2 regions of the Roseomonas haemaphysalidis genome follow, and region 2 is predicted to be linked to the other one. Evidence: riboswitches for the same ligand, from Rfam matches in the RefSeq annotation. Region 2 holds a riboswitch; the other holds the start of a gene.
The links. Region 2 has a riboswitch for glycine ahead of IAI59_RS02645 (D-amino acid dehydrogenase). Riboswitches for the same ligand answer to the same signal wherever they lie in the genome.
Positions count from the first base shown of each region.

Region 1: linked by a shared signal. The riboswitch ahead of gcvT (glycine cleavage system aminomethyltransferase GcvT) and the one ahead of IAI59_RS02645 (D-amino acid dehydrogenase) in region 2 are both predicted to bind glycine.

Region 1 covers NZ_CP061177.1:1,644,938-1,653,699, reverse strand. Annotated here, with positions in the region: gene IAI59_RS07595 (chromosome segregation SMC family protein) at 1-3,435, opposite strand, end outside; gene IAI59_RS07590 (DsbA family protein) at 3,528-4,148, opposite strand; gene IAI59_RS07585 (DUF721 domain-containing protein) at 4,223-4,768, opposite strand; gene IAI59_RS07580 (A/G-specific adenine glycosylase) at 4,774-5,823, shown strand; glycine riboswitch at 6,023-6,123, shown strand; glycine riboswitch at 6,128-6,214, shown strand; gene gcvT (glycine cleavage system aminomethyltransferase GcvT) at 6,266-7,372, shown strand; gene gcvH (glycine cleavage system protein GcvH) at 7,384-7,758, shown strand; gene gcvP (aminomethyl-transferring glycine dehydrogenase) at 7,758-8,762, shown strand, end outside.
Region 2 covers NZ_CP061177.1:575,739-584,500, reverse strand. Annotated here, with positions in the region: gene IAI59_RS02655 (efflux RND transporter permease subunit) at 1-188, shown strand, start outside; gene IAI59_RS02650 (S1C family serine protease) at 270-1,250, shown strand; gene IAI59_RS02645 (D-amino acid dehydrogenase) at 1,287-2,540, opposite strand; glycine riboswitch at 2,591-2,672, opposite strand; glycine riboswitch at 2,676-2,764, opposite strand; gene IAI59_RS02640 (Bug family tripartite tricarboxylate transporter substrate binding protein) at 2,936-3,895, shown strand; gene IAI59_RS02635 (MBL fold metallo-hydrolase) at 3,956-4,825, shown strand; gene IAI59_RS02630 (HpcH/HpaI aldolase/citrate lyase family protein) at 4,822-5,634, opposite strand; gene IAI59_RS02625 (SDR family NAD(P)-dependent oxidoreductase) at 5,801-6,595, opposite strand; gene IAI59_RS02620 (GntR family transcriptional regulator) at 6,633-7,292, shown strand; gene IAI59_RS02615 (polysaccharide deacetylase family protein) at 7,442-8,347, shown strand; gene IAI59_RS02610 (branched-chain amino acid ABC transporter permease) at 8,344-8,762, shown strand, end outside.

The sequences.
Region 1 (8,762 bases), 1.1 Mb from region 2:
CTCGCGGTCGATGCCGCCGATGCGGTCCTCGATCTCCACCACCTCCTGCTCGGCGCGCAGGTTGACCGGGCCCATCTCCTCGCGCTCCCGCGCCAGGCGCTCGGCCTTGCGGCGGGCCCGTTCCTCGGCGGCGTCGGACAGATCGTCCGGCGCGGGCGGCAGCTCGGTGGCCTCGCCCAGGCGCTCGGCCATGCGGTCGGCCAGCGCGGCGGCTGCGGCCTCGGCCTGGGTGTTCTGCGACTCGGCGCGCAGCTGCCGCTCGCGGGCGGCGGCGAAGGCGGCATCGGCGGCACGGCGGTTTTCGGAAGCGGCACGATCCTCGGCTTCCGCGTCGCGCAACGCCTGGGCCAGCGCGGCGTGGGTGCCTTCGGCCTCGGCCAGCAAGCGGCCGGCGGCGGCGCGGCAGGCGGCGGCTTCCTCCGGCGCGGCCAGGGCGGCGTCGCGCGCCGCCTCGGTTTCCGCCACGCGGGCGGATAGGTTCTCGCGCTGGGCCGTGGCCGCGGCGGCACGCTCCTGCCAGGAGGCCCGCTCCGTGCCGATGCCCTGCAGCCGCCCGACAATGCGCTCCGCCTCGGCCGCCAGCGCGGCGCCGGCGTCGCGCGCGGCGGCGGCGCGCAGGCGCAGCGCGCCCAGCGTGGCGCGGGCCTGCTCCACGCCGGCACGCAGGCCCGCCACGTCCGGCTGCGCCGCCTCGGCCTCGCGGGCCTGCGCCAGCAGGCGCTCGGCCTCGGCGGCTTCCTCGGTCAGGCGGGCCAGCTGCGGTGCCAGGGCGGCCAGCCGGCTTTCCGTTTGCGTGGCACGGTTGTTCAACCGCGCTTCCTCGGCTCGCGCGGCTTCCAGGGCCTGCTCGGCAGCGCGGCGGGCGGCGCGGGCGGCGGCTTCGGCGGCCTGCGACTCGGATTCACCCCGTGCCGCGGCATCCCGCGCGGCACGGCTGGAAGCGGGGTCGGCCAACCGCGCCAGGGTGGCGGTGGCGGCCTCGCGCGCTGCCTCCGCGCCGGCCAGGTCGGCGGCCAGGCGGTCCAGCTGCGGGCCCAGGGCGGCGACCCGGCTGTCTGCCTGGGCAGCGCGCGCGGTCAGCCGCTGCGCCTGGTCCCGCGCCCGGCTCAGCGCTTGTTCCGCCTGGGCACGGTTGTCGCGGGCGGCGGCCTCGGCGGCGGCGGCCTGCCGCTCCGCGTCCTGGGCCTGCCGCGCGGCGGCCTCGGCCTGTGTTGCGATGTCGCGGGCGGCGTCCAGCGCCTGCTCGGCAGCCCGCAGCCGGTTGCGCTGGGTCAGGCGCACGGCGCCGGGGCTGGGCGCATCGGCGCCGGCGCCATGGCCGTCCCAGCGCCACAACGCACCGTCGCGCGCCACCAGCGCCTGCCCGGGGGCCAGGGACGGTTGCAGGGCGGCGCCGTCACCCTCGATCAGAAAAATCTGCGCCAAGGCCCGCGCCAGCTCCGGCGGCGCCCCGACCAACGTGGCGAGCGGCGTGCAGCCGGCGGGGGGCGCAGGGGCGGGCAAGGGCGGCAGCTGGCGCCAGTGGCGGGGGGCGGCAAGGTCGGCGGGGCTGTCCAGCGCCTCGCCCAGCGCGGCACCCAGCGCGGCTTCCAGGCCGGGCGGCACGGACACGGCATCCAGGATCGGCGCGGCGGCCGAGGGCTCGCGGGCGCTCAGGAGGTCCAGCAACCCCTGGCGCTCGGCCGCGGCACGGGCACGCTCGGCTTCACGGGCACCGGCGGCGGCCCGCAGCGTGGAATGCGCGGCGGCGGCGGCGGTCCGCGCGGCCTCGGCTTCGGCCAGGACGGCGCGGGCGGCGGCCAGCGCGGCCTCGGCACCGGCCACGGCGGCGATGGCGGCTTCCAGCTGCCCGGCGGCGGGGCGCTCCGCGCTGGCGGCATCACGCTCGGCGCTCAGCCGGGCGAGCTGGGCCTGGATGGCCCCGGCACGGCTGGCCGACTGCTCGCGGTCCTGCGTGGCGCGCGCGCGGGCGGCCTCGGCTTCCTGCGCGGCCCGGCGGGCCGTGGCATGGGCTTCCTGCGCGGCGGCACGGGCAGCCTCTGCCTCCTCCAACGCGGCGCGGGTGGCGGTCAGCCGGGCCTCGGCCGCTTCGCGCGCGGCCCGCGCGGCGGGGATCGCCCCGGGCGGCAGGCGCTGCGCCTCGGCCCCGGCGTGCTCGGCGGCCAGCGCGGCGTGCTGCTGGCGCAGGCGGGCGGCGCGCGACTCGGCGGCGGCGCGCTCGGCGCCGATGCGGGTGGCCTCGGCGCCGGCGGCGGCGGCTTCCTCGGCGGCGCGGTCGGCCGCGCGCTCGGCTTCGGCGGCGGCATCGCCGGCCCCGGCAGCCTCGGCGCGGGCGGCGTCCAGGCGGTCGGGAAGCGCGGCGCGCACGGCTTCCAGCGTCGCGGCCTCGGCCCCCAGGCGCCCTTCCGCCTCGGCGGCGTCGCGCTCCTGGCGGGCGGCATGCTCCAGGTCGCCCCGCAACTGGGCCAGCCGCGCCTCGGCCTCGGCCAGGGCGGCGCGGGCGCGGCGCTCCTCGTCCTGCGTGCTTTCGGCGGCGATGCGGTGGCGTTCCAGCGCCGTGCGGGCGGTGGCCTCGGCTTCGCGCGGCGCGGGCACCGCGCGCTCGGCGGTGAAGGCGCGGGTGGCACCCTCGGTGGCTGCCTGCTCGGCGGCGCGCGTGGCGGCCTGGGCCTGCGCGAAGTCCTGCCGCGCGGCGACCAGGGCGGCCTCGGCACGCGCCACCAGCAGGGCAAAGAACTCGGCTTCCGCAGCGCGGGTCAGGCCAGACAGGTTGCGGTAGCGTGCGGCCTGCCGTGCCTGGCGGGTCAGCGACTGGCGCTGCACCTCCAGCTGACCCTTGAGGTCCTCGGCGCGGGTCAGGTTCTGCTCGGCCTGGCGCAGCTTCAGCTCGGCCTCGTGCTTGCGGGCACGCAGGCCGGCGATGCCGGCCGCTTCCTCCAGCACCTGCCGCCGTTCCTCGGGCTTGGCCGCGATCAGCGACGCCACGCGTCCCTGGCTGACCATGGCCGAGGAGCGCGCGCCGGAACCGATGTCGGCGAACAGCGTCTGCACGTCCCGCCCGCGGATCTCGCGGCCGTTGATGCGAAAGCCGGTGCCCTCGCCGCGCACGATGCGGCGGGTGATCTCCAGTTCCGGCGCCTGCTGGTTGGGCGGCGGGGCGAGGCCGGAGGCATCCTCCAGCTGCAGCGTCACCTCCGCCTGGTTGCGGCCGGGGCGGGTGGAGGTGCCGGCGAAGATGACGTCGTCCATCTCGCCGCCGCGCATGGCGCGAGCGTTGGTTTCGCCCATCGCCCAGCGCAGCGCCTCCACCACGTTGGACTTGCCGCAGCCGTTGGGGCCGACCACGCCGGTCAGCCCGGGCAGCACCTCCACCACCGTGGGCTCGGCGAAGCTCTTGAAGCCGGCGATGCGCAGCCGCACCAGCGTGGCGCGCAAGGCGGCGGCGCGGGCCGCCGCCTCGGTGGCCGCGTCCCGCGCCGGGGCGGCATCCTCCTGCGGGGCGGCGGGTGCGCCCCCCTCAGCCTCGCTCAAGCGCCGGCTTCGGCTGCCAGCTGCGCGAAGCGGTCGGCGCTGACGGCCCCGGGCTGCACCTTCTTGTTGAACACGAAGGTGGGCGTGGAATTGACGTTGAACTGGCTTTGGCCGGCGGCGCGCATTTCCAGGATGCCCTTGGCCAGCGCCTGGTCGGCCACGGCGGCATCCACCTGCGCCCGCGTCATGCCCGCCAGCGCCGCGATCTTGGCGATCTCGGCGATGTTGTCGGCGCCGCGCGCGAAGGCCCAGCGGTCCTGGCTGGCCAGCAGCGCGCTGATGAAGCCCTCGTAGCGCTCGGCCGGCAGGCTGCGCGCCACCTGCGAGGCCGCCAGCGCCAGCTGGTCCAGCGGGAATTCCTTCCACACCATGCGGGCATTGCCGGTCGGGCCCATCAGCCGTTCCTTGATCTGCGGCCAGCTTTCCTTGTGAAAGGCGGCGCAATGCGGGCAGGTCAGGGAAAAGTATTCCTGCACCACGACCTTGGCGCCGGCCGGGCCGTAGCCGCGGTCGCCCAGCCGCGCATCGGCGTTGGTCGGCGAGGCGCCCTGGGCCAGGGCGGGCGCGGCGGCAAGCACCAGCGGCACGGTCAGCAGCGAACGGCGCGAAAGGGTCAAGGCGGCCTCCTCAGGTGGCTTGGAACAGCGATGTGCGGCGGCAGATAGGGTCGCGGCGGCCGCGCCGCCAGCCGTCAACCGGCGTTTCGGCGCCCCCGATAAACCCCCTGGCCCAATCTTGCCAGAGCCGCCCGCAACTCCGGGTCCTCCACGCCTTCCAGACGGGCGGCCAGCGCGTCCGGCAGCGCCACCGCCGCGGGCTTGGGTGGCGGTGGCCGGCGCGGCGGCAGCGCCGCCTGCACAAAGCGCAGCCGCTGCACCAGCGCCTGCCCCATGGCGGTGTTGATGCGCCCGATCAGCTGCGGTGCCAGGTGCTGCAGCTCCATCGCCACCGGGCCGGAGCAGGCCAGCGTCAGCGTGCCGCCGGAGACGCCGCGCGGCACCGTCTGCGCCGCCAGCACCGGCCCCGCGATCTGCGGCCAGTCGATGATCAGCTGCGCCGCCGCCGGGCTGCGCTTGCGGAACACCGGCCGGGTCAGCGCCGGCAGCAGCGCGCCCAGCGCGCGTGGCCCGCGGTCCGACCGCCATCCGGGGCCGCCATCGGGCGCCAGGGCCGGCTTTTGCGCGGTTTTCGCCGCCGGGGGGGTTGCGCCGCCGCCGTTCCGGTCCTTTTGCTGCATACGTGCTGCCCGCCGCCTCCCTGCTTCTCGAATGGTACGACCGCCACCGCCGCACCCTGCCCTGGCGGGAAGCGACGCGCGATCCATACCGTATATGGCTCTCCGAGGTCATGTTGCAGCAGACCACGGTCGCCGCCGTCGGCCCGCGCTGGCGCCGCTTCCTGGTTCGCTTCCCGGATGTCGAAACCCTCGCCGCCGCCCCCTGGGACGCGGTGGCCGAGGAATGGGCCGGGCTCGGCTACTACGCCCGCGCCCGCAACCTGCACGCCTGCGCCCAGGCCGTGGTGGCGCGCGGCGGCTTTCCCGACACGGAGGACGAGCTGCGGGCATTGCCCGGCATCGGCGCCTATACCGCCGCCGCCGTGGCCGCCATCGCCTTTGGCCGCCCCACCGTGCCGCTGGACGGCAATGTCGAGCGCGTCACCGCCCGGCTCGGCGCCATCGAGGCCCCGCTGCCCGGCGCCCGCCCGGCGCTGGCCGCCCTGGCCCGCCGCTGGATGGAGCAGGACGCCGCCCGCGCCCGGCCATCGGATTTCGTGCAGGCCCTGTTCGACCTCGGCGCCACCATTTGCACGCCGCGCAGCCCGGCCTGCGCCCTGTGCCCCTGGCGCTCGGACTGCGAGGGCTTCCGCACCGGCCTCGCCCCCAGCCTGCCGCGCAAGGCGGCCAAGAAGGCCCGCCCCTTGAAGCGCGGCGTGCACTTCCTGCTGCTGGACGGCACCGGCCGCCTGTTGCTGCGCCGCCGCCCGCCCACCGGCCTGCTGGGCGGCATGCTGGAATTGCCCGGCACCCCCTGGCGCGAAACCCCCTGGACCGACGCCGAGATCCCGCCCTTCGCCCCCCTGCCCGGCCTGGACTGGCGGGCGCTGGACGGCGAGGCGAAGCACGGCTTCACGCATTTCGAGCTGCACATGGCGCTGCGGGTCGCCACCGCGCCGCCCGGCGCCAACCTGCGCGACGGCGAGTGGATGACGCTGGCCGCCGCGCGGGCCGCGCTGCCGGGGACCATGCAGAAGCTGCTCGACTTGGCGGAGAGCGAGGGGGCGATGGGGTAAAGGCCGGGGGAAGGAATTCCCCCGGACCCCCATCCTTTTTCTGCTTGATGGCGCCGGGTTGGGCGGTCAGGCGGGCCCTCACCGTGGTTCTGACCGGCAAACAGGCAAAAGAAAGATGGGGGCTCGGGGGAATTCTTTTCCCCGACCTTCTGCACCGTTGCCTCGCGCCCGCTGCTCGGGCAGAGAGAACCCCACCCGCTGATCCCGCGCGGGAGAGCATGGCAGGCAAGGCGCCCTGCCGTCGCCGAAGGCGCAACCGGCCCCCGGAAACGCTCAGGCACCAGGAACCGCGTGGGGAAGGGGACTCTGGAAAGCCCGGCGCGCGAGCGCCGGCACCGACGGAGTAAGGCGCGAGGCTTTCGCGCTGAATCTCTCAGGTCATCGGACAGAGGGGGGCCACGAACCCGGACACGCCGCGCGCAGGCGCGGCGATGGAGGCTGCGTGGCCGATACGACTGAAACGCTTCTGGAAACCCCCCTCGCCTCCCTGCACCGGGAGCTGGGCGGCAAGATGGTGCCCTTCGCGGGCTATGCCATGCCCGTGCAGTACCCCGCCGGCATCATGGCCGAGCATCTGGCGACGCGCGCCGGTGCCGCGCTGTTCGACGTGTCCCACATGGGACAGGCCGAGCTGGTGGGCGAAGGCGCCGCCGCGGCGCTGGAGCGCCTGACGCCGGCCGACGTGCAGATCCTGAAGCCGGGCCGCCAGAAGTACGGGCTGCTGACCACGGAAGCCGGCGGCATCCTGGACGACTTCATGGTCGCCAATCTCGGCGACCGCCTGTTCCTGGTGGTCAACGCCAGCCGCAAGGCGGTGGACTACGCGGCGATCGAGGCGGCGCTGCCCTCCGGCGTGTCCCTGAAGCGCCTGCCGGACCGCGCGCTGGTGGCCTTCCAGGGCCCGGGCGCCGTGGCATCGCTGGCCACCATCGCGCCCGCCGTCGCCGGCATGCGCTTCATGGACGTGCTGGCGGTGGAGATCGCCGGCATCCCCACGCTGGTCAGCCGCAGTGGCTACACCGGCGAGGACGGCGTGGAGATCTCCGTGCCGGCGGAGGAGGCCGAAAGCCTCGCCCGCGCGCTGCTGGCCCTGCCGGGCGCCACGGCGGCCGGCCTCGGCGCGCGCGACTCGCTGCGCCTGGAAGCCGGGCTGTGCCTGTATGGCAACGATATCGACGAGACGACCAGCGCGGTGGAAGCCAATCTGGTGTGGACCATCGGCAAGCGCCGCCGCACCGAATGGAACTTCCCCGGCGCGGACCGCGTGCGCGAGGAGCTGGACAACGGCCCGAAGCGCCTGCGCGTCGGCATCCTGCCCGACGGCCGGCAGCCGGCACGCGGCCACACCCCCGTGCAGGTGGGCGGCGACGTGGTCGGCGAGATCACCAGCGGCGGCTTCGGCCCCAGCCTGAACGGCCCCTGCGCCATGGGCTACGTGGCGCGCGGGCATGCCGCCGACGGCACGGCGCTGGACCTGATGGTGCGCGGCAAGGCCTCGCCCGCCCGCGTCGCGGCCACCCCCTTCTTTCCCCACCGCTACATTCGCTGAGGAGCCCTGTCATGGCTGAAACCAAGTACACCAAGGACCACGAGTGGGTGCGGCTGGAAGGTGGCGTGGCCACCATCGGCATCACCGACCACGCGCAGACCGCGCTGGGCGACGTGGTGTTCGTGGAACTGCCCGAGGCCGGGCGTGAGGTCGCGGCCGAGGAGGCCGTGGCGGTGGTCGAAAGCGTCAAGGCGGCGTCCGACGTCTACGCGCCGATCGCCGGCAAGGTGGTCGCGGTGAACGATGCGCTGGTGGACAACCCCTCGCTGGCCAACTCGGCGCCCACCGCCGACGGCTGGTTCTTCAAGATCGAGGCGGCCGACCCCGCCGCCGTGGAGGCCCTGATGAGCGAATCCGACTACGCCGCCTTCGTGGACAGCCTCTGATGACCTCGGCCCTCGACGCGCTGAGCGCGCTGGAAGACCACGGCGCCTTCGCCGCCCGGCATATCGGCCCGTCGGGGGCCGAGATCGCCGCCATGCTGAAGGTGGTGGGCGTCGACAGCCTGGACGCGCTGGCCGACCGCACCGTGCCGGCCGACATCCGCGGCCAGGACTTCTCCACCCTGCCGGCGCCGGCCACGGAAGCCGAGGCCATCGCCGAGCTGCGCGCGCTGTCCGAAAAGAACGTGCTCAAGAAGTCACTGATCGGCATGGGCTACCACGGCACCCACGTGCCGCCGGTCATTCTCCGCAACGTGCTGGAGAATCCGGGCTGGTACACCGCCTATACCCCCTACCAGGCGGAGATTGCCCAGGGGCGGCTGGAAGCGCTGGTCAACTTCCAGACCATGGTGACCGACCTCACCGGCCTGCCGGTGGCGAACGCCTCGCTGCTGGATGAGGCGACGGCGGCGGCCGAGGCGATGGCCATCGCGCTCGCCTCCAACAAGCAGAAGTCGCGCACCATCCTGGTGGCCGCCGACGTGCACCCGCAGACCATCGCCGTGGTGCGCACCCGCGCCGAGCCGCTGAAGCTGACCGTCAGCGTCGTGGCCCCGGCCGAGGTCGTGGCCGCCTGCGGCAGCGAAAAGCCCTTCGCGCTGCTGCTGCAGTATCCCGGCACCACCGGCGAGCTGCGCGACCTGTCGCCCGAGATCGCCGCCGTGCAGGCGGCCGGGGGGCTGGCCATCGTCGCCGCCGACCCGCTGTCCATGGTGTTGCTGCGCGCGCCGGGCGAGATGGGCGCGGATGTGGTCATCGGCTCCAGCCAGCGCTTCGGCGTGCCGATGGGCTATGGCGGCCCGCATGCCGCCTTCATGGCGGTCAAGGACGGGCTGAAGCGGCTGATGCCGGGGCGCCTGGTCGGCGTGTCGCTGGATGCCGCCGGCAAGCCCGCCATGCGCCTGGCGCTGCAGACGCGCGAGCAGCACATCCGCCGCGAAAAGGCG
Region 2 (8,762 bases):
TGGCCATCGCGACGGGCGCGGGGGCGGAGATGCGGCAAAGCCTCGGCACCGCGGTGTTCGCCGGCATGCTGGGCGTGACCGGCTTCGGGCTGGTCTTCACGCCGGTCTTCTACGTGGTCGCCCGCGCCATGGCGCGGCGCGACCGCCCGGCGCGGCCGGAGGCGCTGGCCGTCCCGGAAGCCCGATAGCGGCCGGCGTGCCACCGGAGGCCGCCGCCGGGCGTTACCCCGGCTGCGACCGCGACGACAGGCAGGACAGGAGGCAAGGCCATGGCAGCAGCAGACGACGAGGACCGGGTTCCGGAGCCCCTGCGCCCGCGGCCCGAGGACTATGCCTACGACCTGGACCAGGCGCTCTCTGCCGTCGTGACCCTGCATGCCAGGGTGCCGGAGGACGCCTTCACCGCCGGCACCCTGGGCACGGAGCGGCTGGGCAATGCCGTGCTGATCCGTGACAGCGGCCTGCTGCTGACCATCGGCTACCTGGTGACCGAGGCGCAGGAGATCTGGCTGACCACCGCCACGGGCCGCGTGGTGGCCGGCCATGTGCTGGGCTACGACCAGGTGACCGGCTTCGGGCTGGTGCAGGCGCTGGGCTCGCTGGGCGTCCCGGCGCTGCCGCTCGGCCGCTCCTCCGAGGTGCCGGTGGGCGCCCAGGTGGTGTTCGCCGGCGCCGGCGGCCGCGCCGGGGCGCTGGCGGCGCGGGTGGTGTCGCGCCAGGAATTCACCGGCTACTGGGAATACGTGCTGGACGAGGCGCTCTACACCGCCCCGGCGCACCCGCTGTGGGGTGGCGCCGCGCTGCTCAACCCGGCGGGCGAGGTGGTGGGCATCGGTTCCATCCAGCTGGGTCACGACCCCGGCGATGGCCGCGTGCGGGTGCTGAACATGAGCGTGCCGGTGGACCTGCTGGCGCCCATCCTGGACGAGATGCTGACGCTGGGCCGCCCGGCCCGCCCGCCGCGCCCGTGGCTGGGCGTGTCCGCCAGCTCGGACGAAGGGCAGGTGGTGCTGGTGGGCGTCACGCCGCGCGGTCCGGCGGCGCGGGCCGGGTTGCGCAAGGGCGACGTGGTGCTGGCGGTGGACGAAACGCCGGTGAGCGACATCGCCGCCTTTTTCCGTGCCCTTTGGGCGGTGGGCGATGCCGGCGCCAGCATTCCCCTGACGCTGGAGCGCGAGGACGACCGCTTCGAGGTCAGCGTCACGTCCGGCGACCGGCAAAGCTTCCTGAAGGCCGCGCCGCTGCACTGAGGCGGCAGCGCGGCCCCCAGGGGCCCCCAGGGGCCGCTAGGCGGCGGCCCGCAGGCCGGTGCCGGCCGCCGCATCCACCGCATCCGCCGCCATCTGCGCGGTGGCGGCCGACAGCGTCCAGCCCAGGTGGCCGTGCCCGGTGTTGTAGAACACGCCCGGGCGGCTGCCGGCGCCGACGCGCGGCATCAGGTTGGGCGTCATCGGGCGCAGTCCGGCCCAGGGCACCACGCGCGCGGTGGACACGCCGGGGAACAACTGCTGCACCCAGTCCACCAGCGGCTTCACCCGGTCGGCGCGGATGTCGCGGTTTTCGCCGTTGAACTCGGCGGTGCCGGCGACGCGGAAGCGGTCCTCGCCCAGGCGGCTGGTGACGATCTTGGTGGCATCGTCCAGCAGGCTGACCTGTGGCGCCGCCTGCCGGCTTCCAGCATCGTCCAGCTGCACCGTGATGGAATAGCCCTTCACCGGGTAGACGTTGACCCGGTCCCCCAGCATGGCGGCGAAGCGGCGGCTGGCCACGCCGGCGCAGATCACCACCTGGTCCACCGCCAGCACCTCGCCCGCGCCCTGCGGGCCGCCGGCGGGGCGCCAGTCGATGCGGAGCCCGCCCTGCTGGTGGGCGATGCCCGTCACCTCGGCGTCCAGCAGAAAGCGCGCGCCGCGGCGCTGGCAGGCCTCGGCCAGCCCGCGGGTGAACTTGTGGATGTCGCCCGTGGAGTCGGACGGCGTGAAGAAGCCGCCGTGCCACTGCCCGCCCAGCGCCGGCTCGATCCCGCGCATCTCCTCCGGCGTCACGGCCGCGCGGTCGAGGCCGCCTTCGCGCAGCAGGCCGTTGACGCGGGCGGCGGCATCGAAGCCCGCCTTGTCGCGGTAGACGTGCAGAATGCCGCGCCGGCGCAGGTCGAAGTCGATGTTCTCGCGCTCGGCGATGCCGAACAGCTGCGCCCGCGCCGCGATGGCCAGCCGCGTGGTGGCGATGGTGTTGTCGCGGTACTGCGGGATGCGGCCGACGAACTCGCCCAGCCAGCCGTATTTGTGCAGCCCGGGGCGCGGGTTCAGCAGCAGCGGCGCGTCCCGCCGCAGCATCCACTTCATGCCCTTGGCGATGGTGGACACGCTGTTCCACACCTCGGCGTTGCTGGCCGAAAGCTGGCCGCCGTTGGCGAAGGAGGTTTCCATCGCGGCGTAGCGGTGGCGGTCCAGCACGATGACGGAATGCCCGCGCTCCAGCAGCGCATAGGCGGTGGTGACGCCGGTGATGCCGGCTCCGATGATGGCGACCGTGCTCATGACGGGCTCCAGGCAAGGGTTTGCGGCACGGCCCGTGCCGTTCCGCCCCCATCTGTCCTGTTACCTGAGAGCGTGACCGGCGCTGCCGCCGGCATCCCCTTCGGTGGGCGCGCGAGGCGCCTCTCTCCAGATCGTCCCCGGCATGCGGTCCCTGGTGCCTGAGAGTTTCCCGGGGGGTTGCTCCGTCGGCGGCGGCCGGAACCGCGCTCTCCCGCATGCCGTGCATGGACAAGGAGAAGCATCCACCTTTCCCCTGCCGGGCGTCAACGGGAATCCGCGTCCGGCCGCCGCCGCTGTCGCCCGGCGCGGCATGGCTTTAGGCTGCCGACGGGGCCTGGCGGAAGCCGCGCCAAGCGGACCGCCGGCCCCGGGAAATTACAGGAAAGCCGCGTTCCATGCGACACATCCTGGCCATGCTCGGCCTTTGCCTGCTCGCCTTCCCGCCGCCCGCCCGGGCGCAGCTGCCGGACCGGCCGCTGCGCATCATCGTCCCCTCGCCCCCGGGCGGCACCGGCGACATCGTGGCGCGCCTGCTGGCGGAGGCCGTCTCGACCCGGCTGCCGCGCGGCGCCGTGGTGGACAACCGCGCCGGCGCCAACGGCAACATCGGCATGGGCGAGGCGCAGCGCGGCGCTGCGGACGGCTCCGTGCTGGTGCAATGCGCCTTTGGCCCCTGCGGCGCCAACCCCTCGCTCTACGCGCAGCCGGGCTACGAGCTGGACGGCTTCGTGCCCGTGATCCTGACCGGCGCGGTGCGCAACGTCATGGTCACGCGCCGCGGCTTTCCCGCCCGCACCCTGCCGGAGGTGATCGCGCTGGTGCGCGCCAAGCCTGGTACCGTCACCTTCGCCTCGTCCGGCGTCGGCGCCTCCAACCACCTGGGGCCGGAGCTGCTGCGCACGCGCTTCGGGCTGGACTGGGTGCATGTGCCGTATCGCGGCAGCGGCCCCGCCATCACGGACCTCGTCGCCGGCACGGTGGACGTGTTCTTCGACAACCTGCCGTCCATCCTGCCGCAGATCCGCGCGGGCGCGGTGCAGCCGGTCGCCACCCTGGCGGCCGGGCGCCTGCCGGAGCTGCCCGACCTGCCGACCTTCGCCGAGGCCGGCGCGCCCGGCGTGGTGATCGACAGCTGGTTCGGCTTTCTGGCGCCGCCGCGCACGCCGCCGGCGGTGGCCGAGGCGCTGAACGCCGCCTTCGACGAGGCCCTGCGGCGGCCCGAGGTGCGGGAGCGGATGCAGGGCGCCGGCGTGGTGCCGCTGGGCGGCGGCACCGCCCGCATGGCGGAGCAGGTGCGCTCGGAAACGCAGCGCTGGGGCGAGGTGATCCGGGCCAACGGCATCCGCGCCGAATAGCGGGGGGATTCTTTCCCACCCGCTTCCATGCTTCACTCCTCCGGGCAAGGAGACGGCCACATGCACTTCACCCTTGGCGACGTCCGCGTCGACCTCGTGCTCGACATGGATGTCTTTCCCCTGCCGGCCGCGCGCATCATGCCGGGGCGCGACCTCGGCGAGCTGCTGCCCCACCGGGCGCTGCTGGAGCCCGACCACATGGACTTCGCGCGTGGCGACCTGCTGCTGGGCATGCAGGCGCTGCTGCTGCGGCTGCCGGGGCTGACCGTGCTGGTGGACACCTGCGTGGGCGAGCACAAGGAGCGCCCGGCCCACCCGCACTGGCACCGCCGCGCGGCCAGTGGCTTTCTGGACGCGCTGGGCGTGCCGCCGGAAGCGGTGGACGTGGTGCTGTGCACCCACCTGCACGCCGACCACGTGGGCTGGAACACCCGCCTGCGGGACGGCCGCTGGGTGCCGACCTTTCCCCGCGCCCGCTACCTGGTGGGGCGGCGGGAGCTGCAATACTGGCAGGCGCGCGCCGCCGCCGAGCCCGGCGTCAGCCACGGTGCCTTCGCCGACAGCGTGCAGCCGCTGCTGGACGCCGGCGTGGTGGACGCGGTGGCGGATGGATACGAGCTGGCGCCCGGCCTGACGCTGAAGCCGCTGCCCGGCCACACGGTGGGGCAGATGGGGCTGTGGCTGGAACGCGCGGGCGCGCGCGCCATCTTCTGCGGCGACGCCATCCATTCGCCGGTGCAGATCCTGCGCCCCGACTGGTCCAGCGCCTTCTGCACCGACCCGGAGGAAGCGGCGGAAACCCGCCGGACCCTGCTGCACTGCGCGGCGGAGGACGGCACGGTGCTGGTGCCCGCGCATTTCCGCCGCTGCGGCTGCACCCGCATCCGCCGCGAGGGCGAGGACTTCCGCCCGCTGTTCGGCCCCGGCTAGGCCGCGCGCTCCAGGATCGCCTGCGCCTTCAGGATCACCGGGCGGTCCACCAGCTCGCCATCTACCGCGAGCGCGGCGCTGTCGGCGCCGGCTTCCACCGCCGCCATGATGCGCCGCGCCCAGGCGATCTCCCGCTCGCCGGGCGCGAAGCCGGCGTTGACGGCGGCCACCTGGCGCGGATGGATGCACAGCTTTGCCCCGAAGCCGAAGGCCCGCGCCCGCGCCGTGTCCGCCTCCAGCTGCGCCGCGTCGTCCAGCGCCACGGTCACGCCATCCACCGGTGCCGCGGCGCCGCCGAGCCGCGAGGCATACACCAGCGCGGAGCGGAACATCGCCAGCGGCGCGCCTTCCTCCGGGATGCCGAGGTCGAGCTGGAAGTCCACCGAGCCGAACACCAGCCGCGCCACGCCCGGCGCCGCGGCCAGCGCCTCGGCCGCCCGCAGGCCGCGCGCGCTCTCGATCAGCGGCAGCAGCGCGGCATGCGGCGCCGCGCGGCGCGCTTCCGCCAGGGCTTCCGGCGCCTCGGCCTTGGGCAGCACGATGCCGCAGACATTGGCCTGCGCGCAGAGCGCCAGGTCGGCCATGAAATGCGGGCTGTCGGCGGCGTTCACCCGCAGCAGCACGGGCCGTTCGGCCTGGGGCAACCAGGCGGCGATGGCGTCCCGCGCCGCGTCCTTGCGCGCCAGGGCGACGGCGTCCTCCAGGTCCAGGATCACCTGGTCTGCGCCGGCGGCCAGCGCCTTGCCGAAGCGTTCCGGCCGGTCGCCAGGGACAAACAGAAAGGAACGGGCGGCGGTGATGGCATTCATGGATGGAGGGCTCCCGGACGGTTGTTGGCGGGGAGGGTAGGCTGGGGAAAGGAATTTCCCCAGGCCCCCATCTTCTTTTTGCCCGTTCGGGGTCGTGCCTGCCGGCCGGCGGCGCCAGCAGGCAGAAAGACGATGGGGGTTCGGGGGAATTCCTTCCCCCGGCCTTTCACATGATCGCCGGCTTCGCCACGCCGGGGCTGCGCGCCGCCTCCGGTGCCGCCGCGTCCCACAGCCGCGCGATGAAGCGCCCGCCATTCACCGCCGCCGAGGCCGCCGAACAGAGCCACACGGCGGGCGGGCCCATCAGCGCCGGGTCCAGCAGGTTGCCATCGGCGCCGCGCCGGTCGGCGCCGCCGGGCAACAGCTCGGTATTCGCCGCGCCGCCCGGCAGCAGCACGTTCACCGTCACGCCCGTGCCTTCCACGTCCTGCGCCCAGCAGCGGGAGGCGGCTTCCAGCCCCGCCTTGCTGGGGCCGTAGGGGGCGTAGCCGCGGCGCACCATGGTCTGGTCGCTGGTGGACACGTTGACGATGCGCCCGTCCCGCTGCGCCAGCAGGTGGGGCATGGCGGCGGCGGCCATGTTGAAGGCGCCGTTGAGATTGATGTCGATGATGCTGGCCCAGATGTCCGGCGGCACGGTCCAGAAGGGCACCGGGTCGGTGGTGAAGCGCTCGCTGACCAGGCGCATGCCGCGCCCGGCGTTGTTGACCACGGCGTGCAGCGCGCCGAAGTGCTGCAGCGTTGCGGCCGCGGTGCGGGCGCAGTCTTCCGGGCGGGTGACGTCGGCGGTCAGCGCCAGCAGCCGGTCGTCAGGAAAGCGGGCGGCGGCGGCCTGCAGCTCCCCGGCCGCGCGGGCGCCGGTGATGGTGACGCGCGCGCCGGCAGCCAGCAGCGCCTCCGCCATCGCGAGGCCGAGGCCACGGCCGCCGCCGGTGACGATGACGACACGGTCCTGCATCATGCTAAAGCCCTCCTGGGTTGATCGAGGCGGAAAGAGAATGTCGTCCAACGCGGCCGAGCGCGCCTACCAGACCATCCGCGCGCGCATCATGGACGGCAGCGTGCCGCCCGGCGCCGCGCTGCGGGAAGAAGCGCTGGCGGCCGAGATCGGCGTCAGCCGCACGCCGGTGCGCGACGCCTTGCGCCGCCTGCTGGCGGACGGGCTGGTGGAAAGCGAGCGCAACCGCGGCACCTTCGTGGCCGAGATCACCACGGACGATCTGCTGGAGGTGTACCAGCTGCGCGCGGCGCTGGAGGGCTTCGCGGCACGACGCGCGGCCACCCGCATCACGCAGGGTGAACTCGACGCGCTGCGCGGCCTCGCGGACCGGATGGAGGCGATCCAGGGCACGCCGGAGCAGGTGGTGGCGCGCTTCCATGCGCTGAACGCGGAGTTCCACGTCACCATGGTGCGTGCCGCGCGGTCGCGCCGGCTGGAAGGCATGCTGGGCTGGGCCTTTCAGGTGCCGCTGGTGCTCCTGAAGCAGTACCGCATGCAGGAATGGATCAACCTGTCGCGCTCCAACGGCCAGCACCGCGACATTATCGAGGCCCTGGCCACCGGCAACGCCGAATGGGCCGGCTATGCCGTCAGCGCGCATCTCAATGCCACGCGCCCGACCGCGCTGATGGCGGAGGCGGCGGAGCAGGAGGGTTAGATTGTACACAACAGGAGCATCCGCCGCCTATTAAGCCGGCAATACCCAGTGCTGTAACTGTAAAAAACGCGGAACTGCGGATTTTTGGCTGGCCCCGCGTCACGAACTGTACACAATGGAGGGATCGCAGGGCGCAGGAGGTGATCCGGGTGCAGTACGATTTCGTGCCGATGCCGAGCCGCAAGCCGCTCCGCTGGCCGGGTGGGGCACGCATCGCGCTGATGCTGACCACCAACCTGGAATACTGGGACCCCACCAAGGACACGGAGAAGCCCTTCTACCCGGGCGGCCCCTCCATCATCACCGACACGCTGCCCGGCAACGTCTACGACAACCCGAACTGGACGTGGCGGGAATACGGCCACCGCGTCGGCGTGTGGCGGATGTTCGAGGCCTTCGAGCGCGCGGGCGTGCCGACCTCCTGCACCATGAACGCCAAGATGGGCCTGGAGCGGCGCGAGGTGGTGCGGCACGCGGTGGACCGCGGCTGGGAGCTTGTGGCGCACAACTATGTGCAGACCGACCTGCTGTCCAACTACCAGTTCGACATCGCGGCCGAGCGGCAGGTGATCCGCGACACGCTGCGCGTGTACGAGGAGGTGGTGGGCCGCAAGGCGCGCGGCTGGCTCTCCTCCTCGCTGCGCAGCACGCCCAACACCGCCGACATCCTGGCGGAGGAGGGGCTGTCCTTCCTAACCGACCTGCTGAACGACGACCAGCCCTACCTGATCCGCACCGAATGCGGCTGGCCGCTGGTTTCGATCCCCTATACTTCTGAGGTCAACGACTTCACGGTCTTCCTGCGCCAGGGCAAGGATGCCGACGGCGCCTTCCGGGTGTTCCGTGAACAGTTCGACGAGCTGTACCGCGAGGGCGAGTCCAGCGGCCGGCTGATGAACATCGGCCTGCACCCGCATGTCATCGGCCAGCCCTTCCGTATTCGCGCGCTGCGCGACTTCATCGACTATGCCAAGGGCTTCGAGGGCGTCTGGTGGGCGACGCGCGAGGAGATCGCGGACTGGTACCTGGCCAACCACCAGGACCACATCGCATGATTCTGCTGCAGCAGGTCATCAACGGGCTGATGCTGGGCGGGCTCTACGCGCTGGTCGCGGTCAGCTTCACCTTCGTCATCGGCATGCTGAACTTCCTGAACTTCTCCATCCCCGGCCTCTTCATGCTGGGCGGCATGCTGAGCTGGGCGCTGATGGTCCCCTATGGCCTGCCCTGGTGGGCGGCGGTGCCGATCGCGTTGGTGGCCGGCATCGCCGCCTCGCTGCTGGTGGAGCGCTTCACCTACCGCTACATGCGCACCCGCTTCGGCGATGCCACCGAGCATGCGATTCCTCTTGTCAGCTCCATCGGCTTCCTGATCCTGTTCCAGGGGCTGGTGCAGATCCAGTGGGGGGCGGAGCTGCACAGCTTCCCCTCGCCCTGGCAGGACACCAGCATGCGGCTGGGCGGATTGCT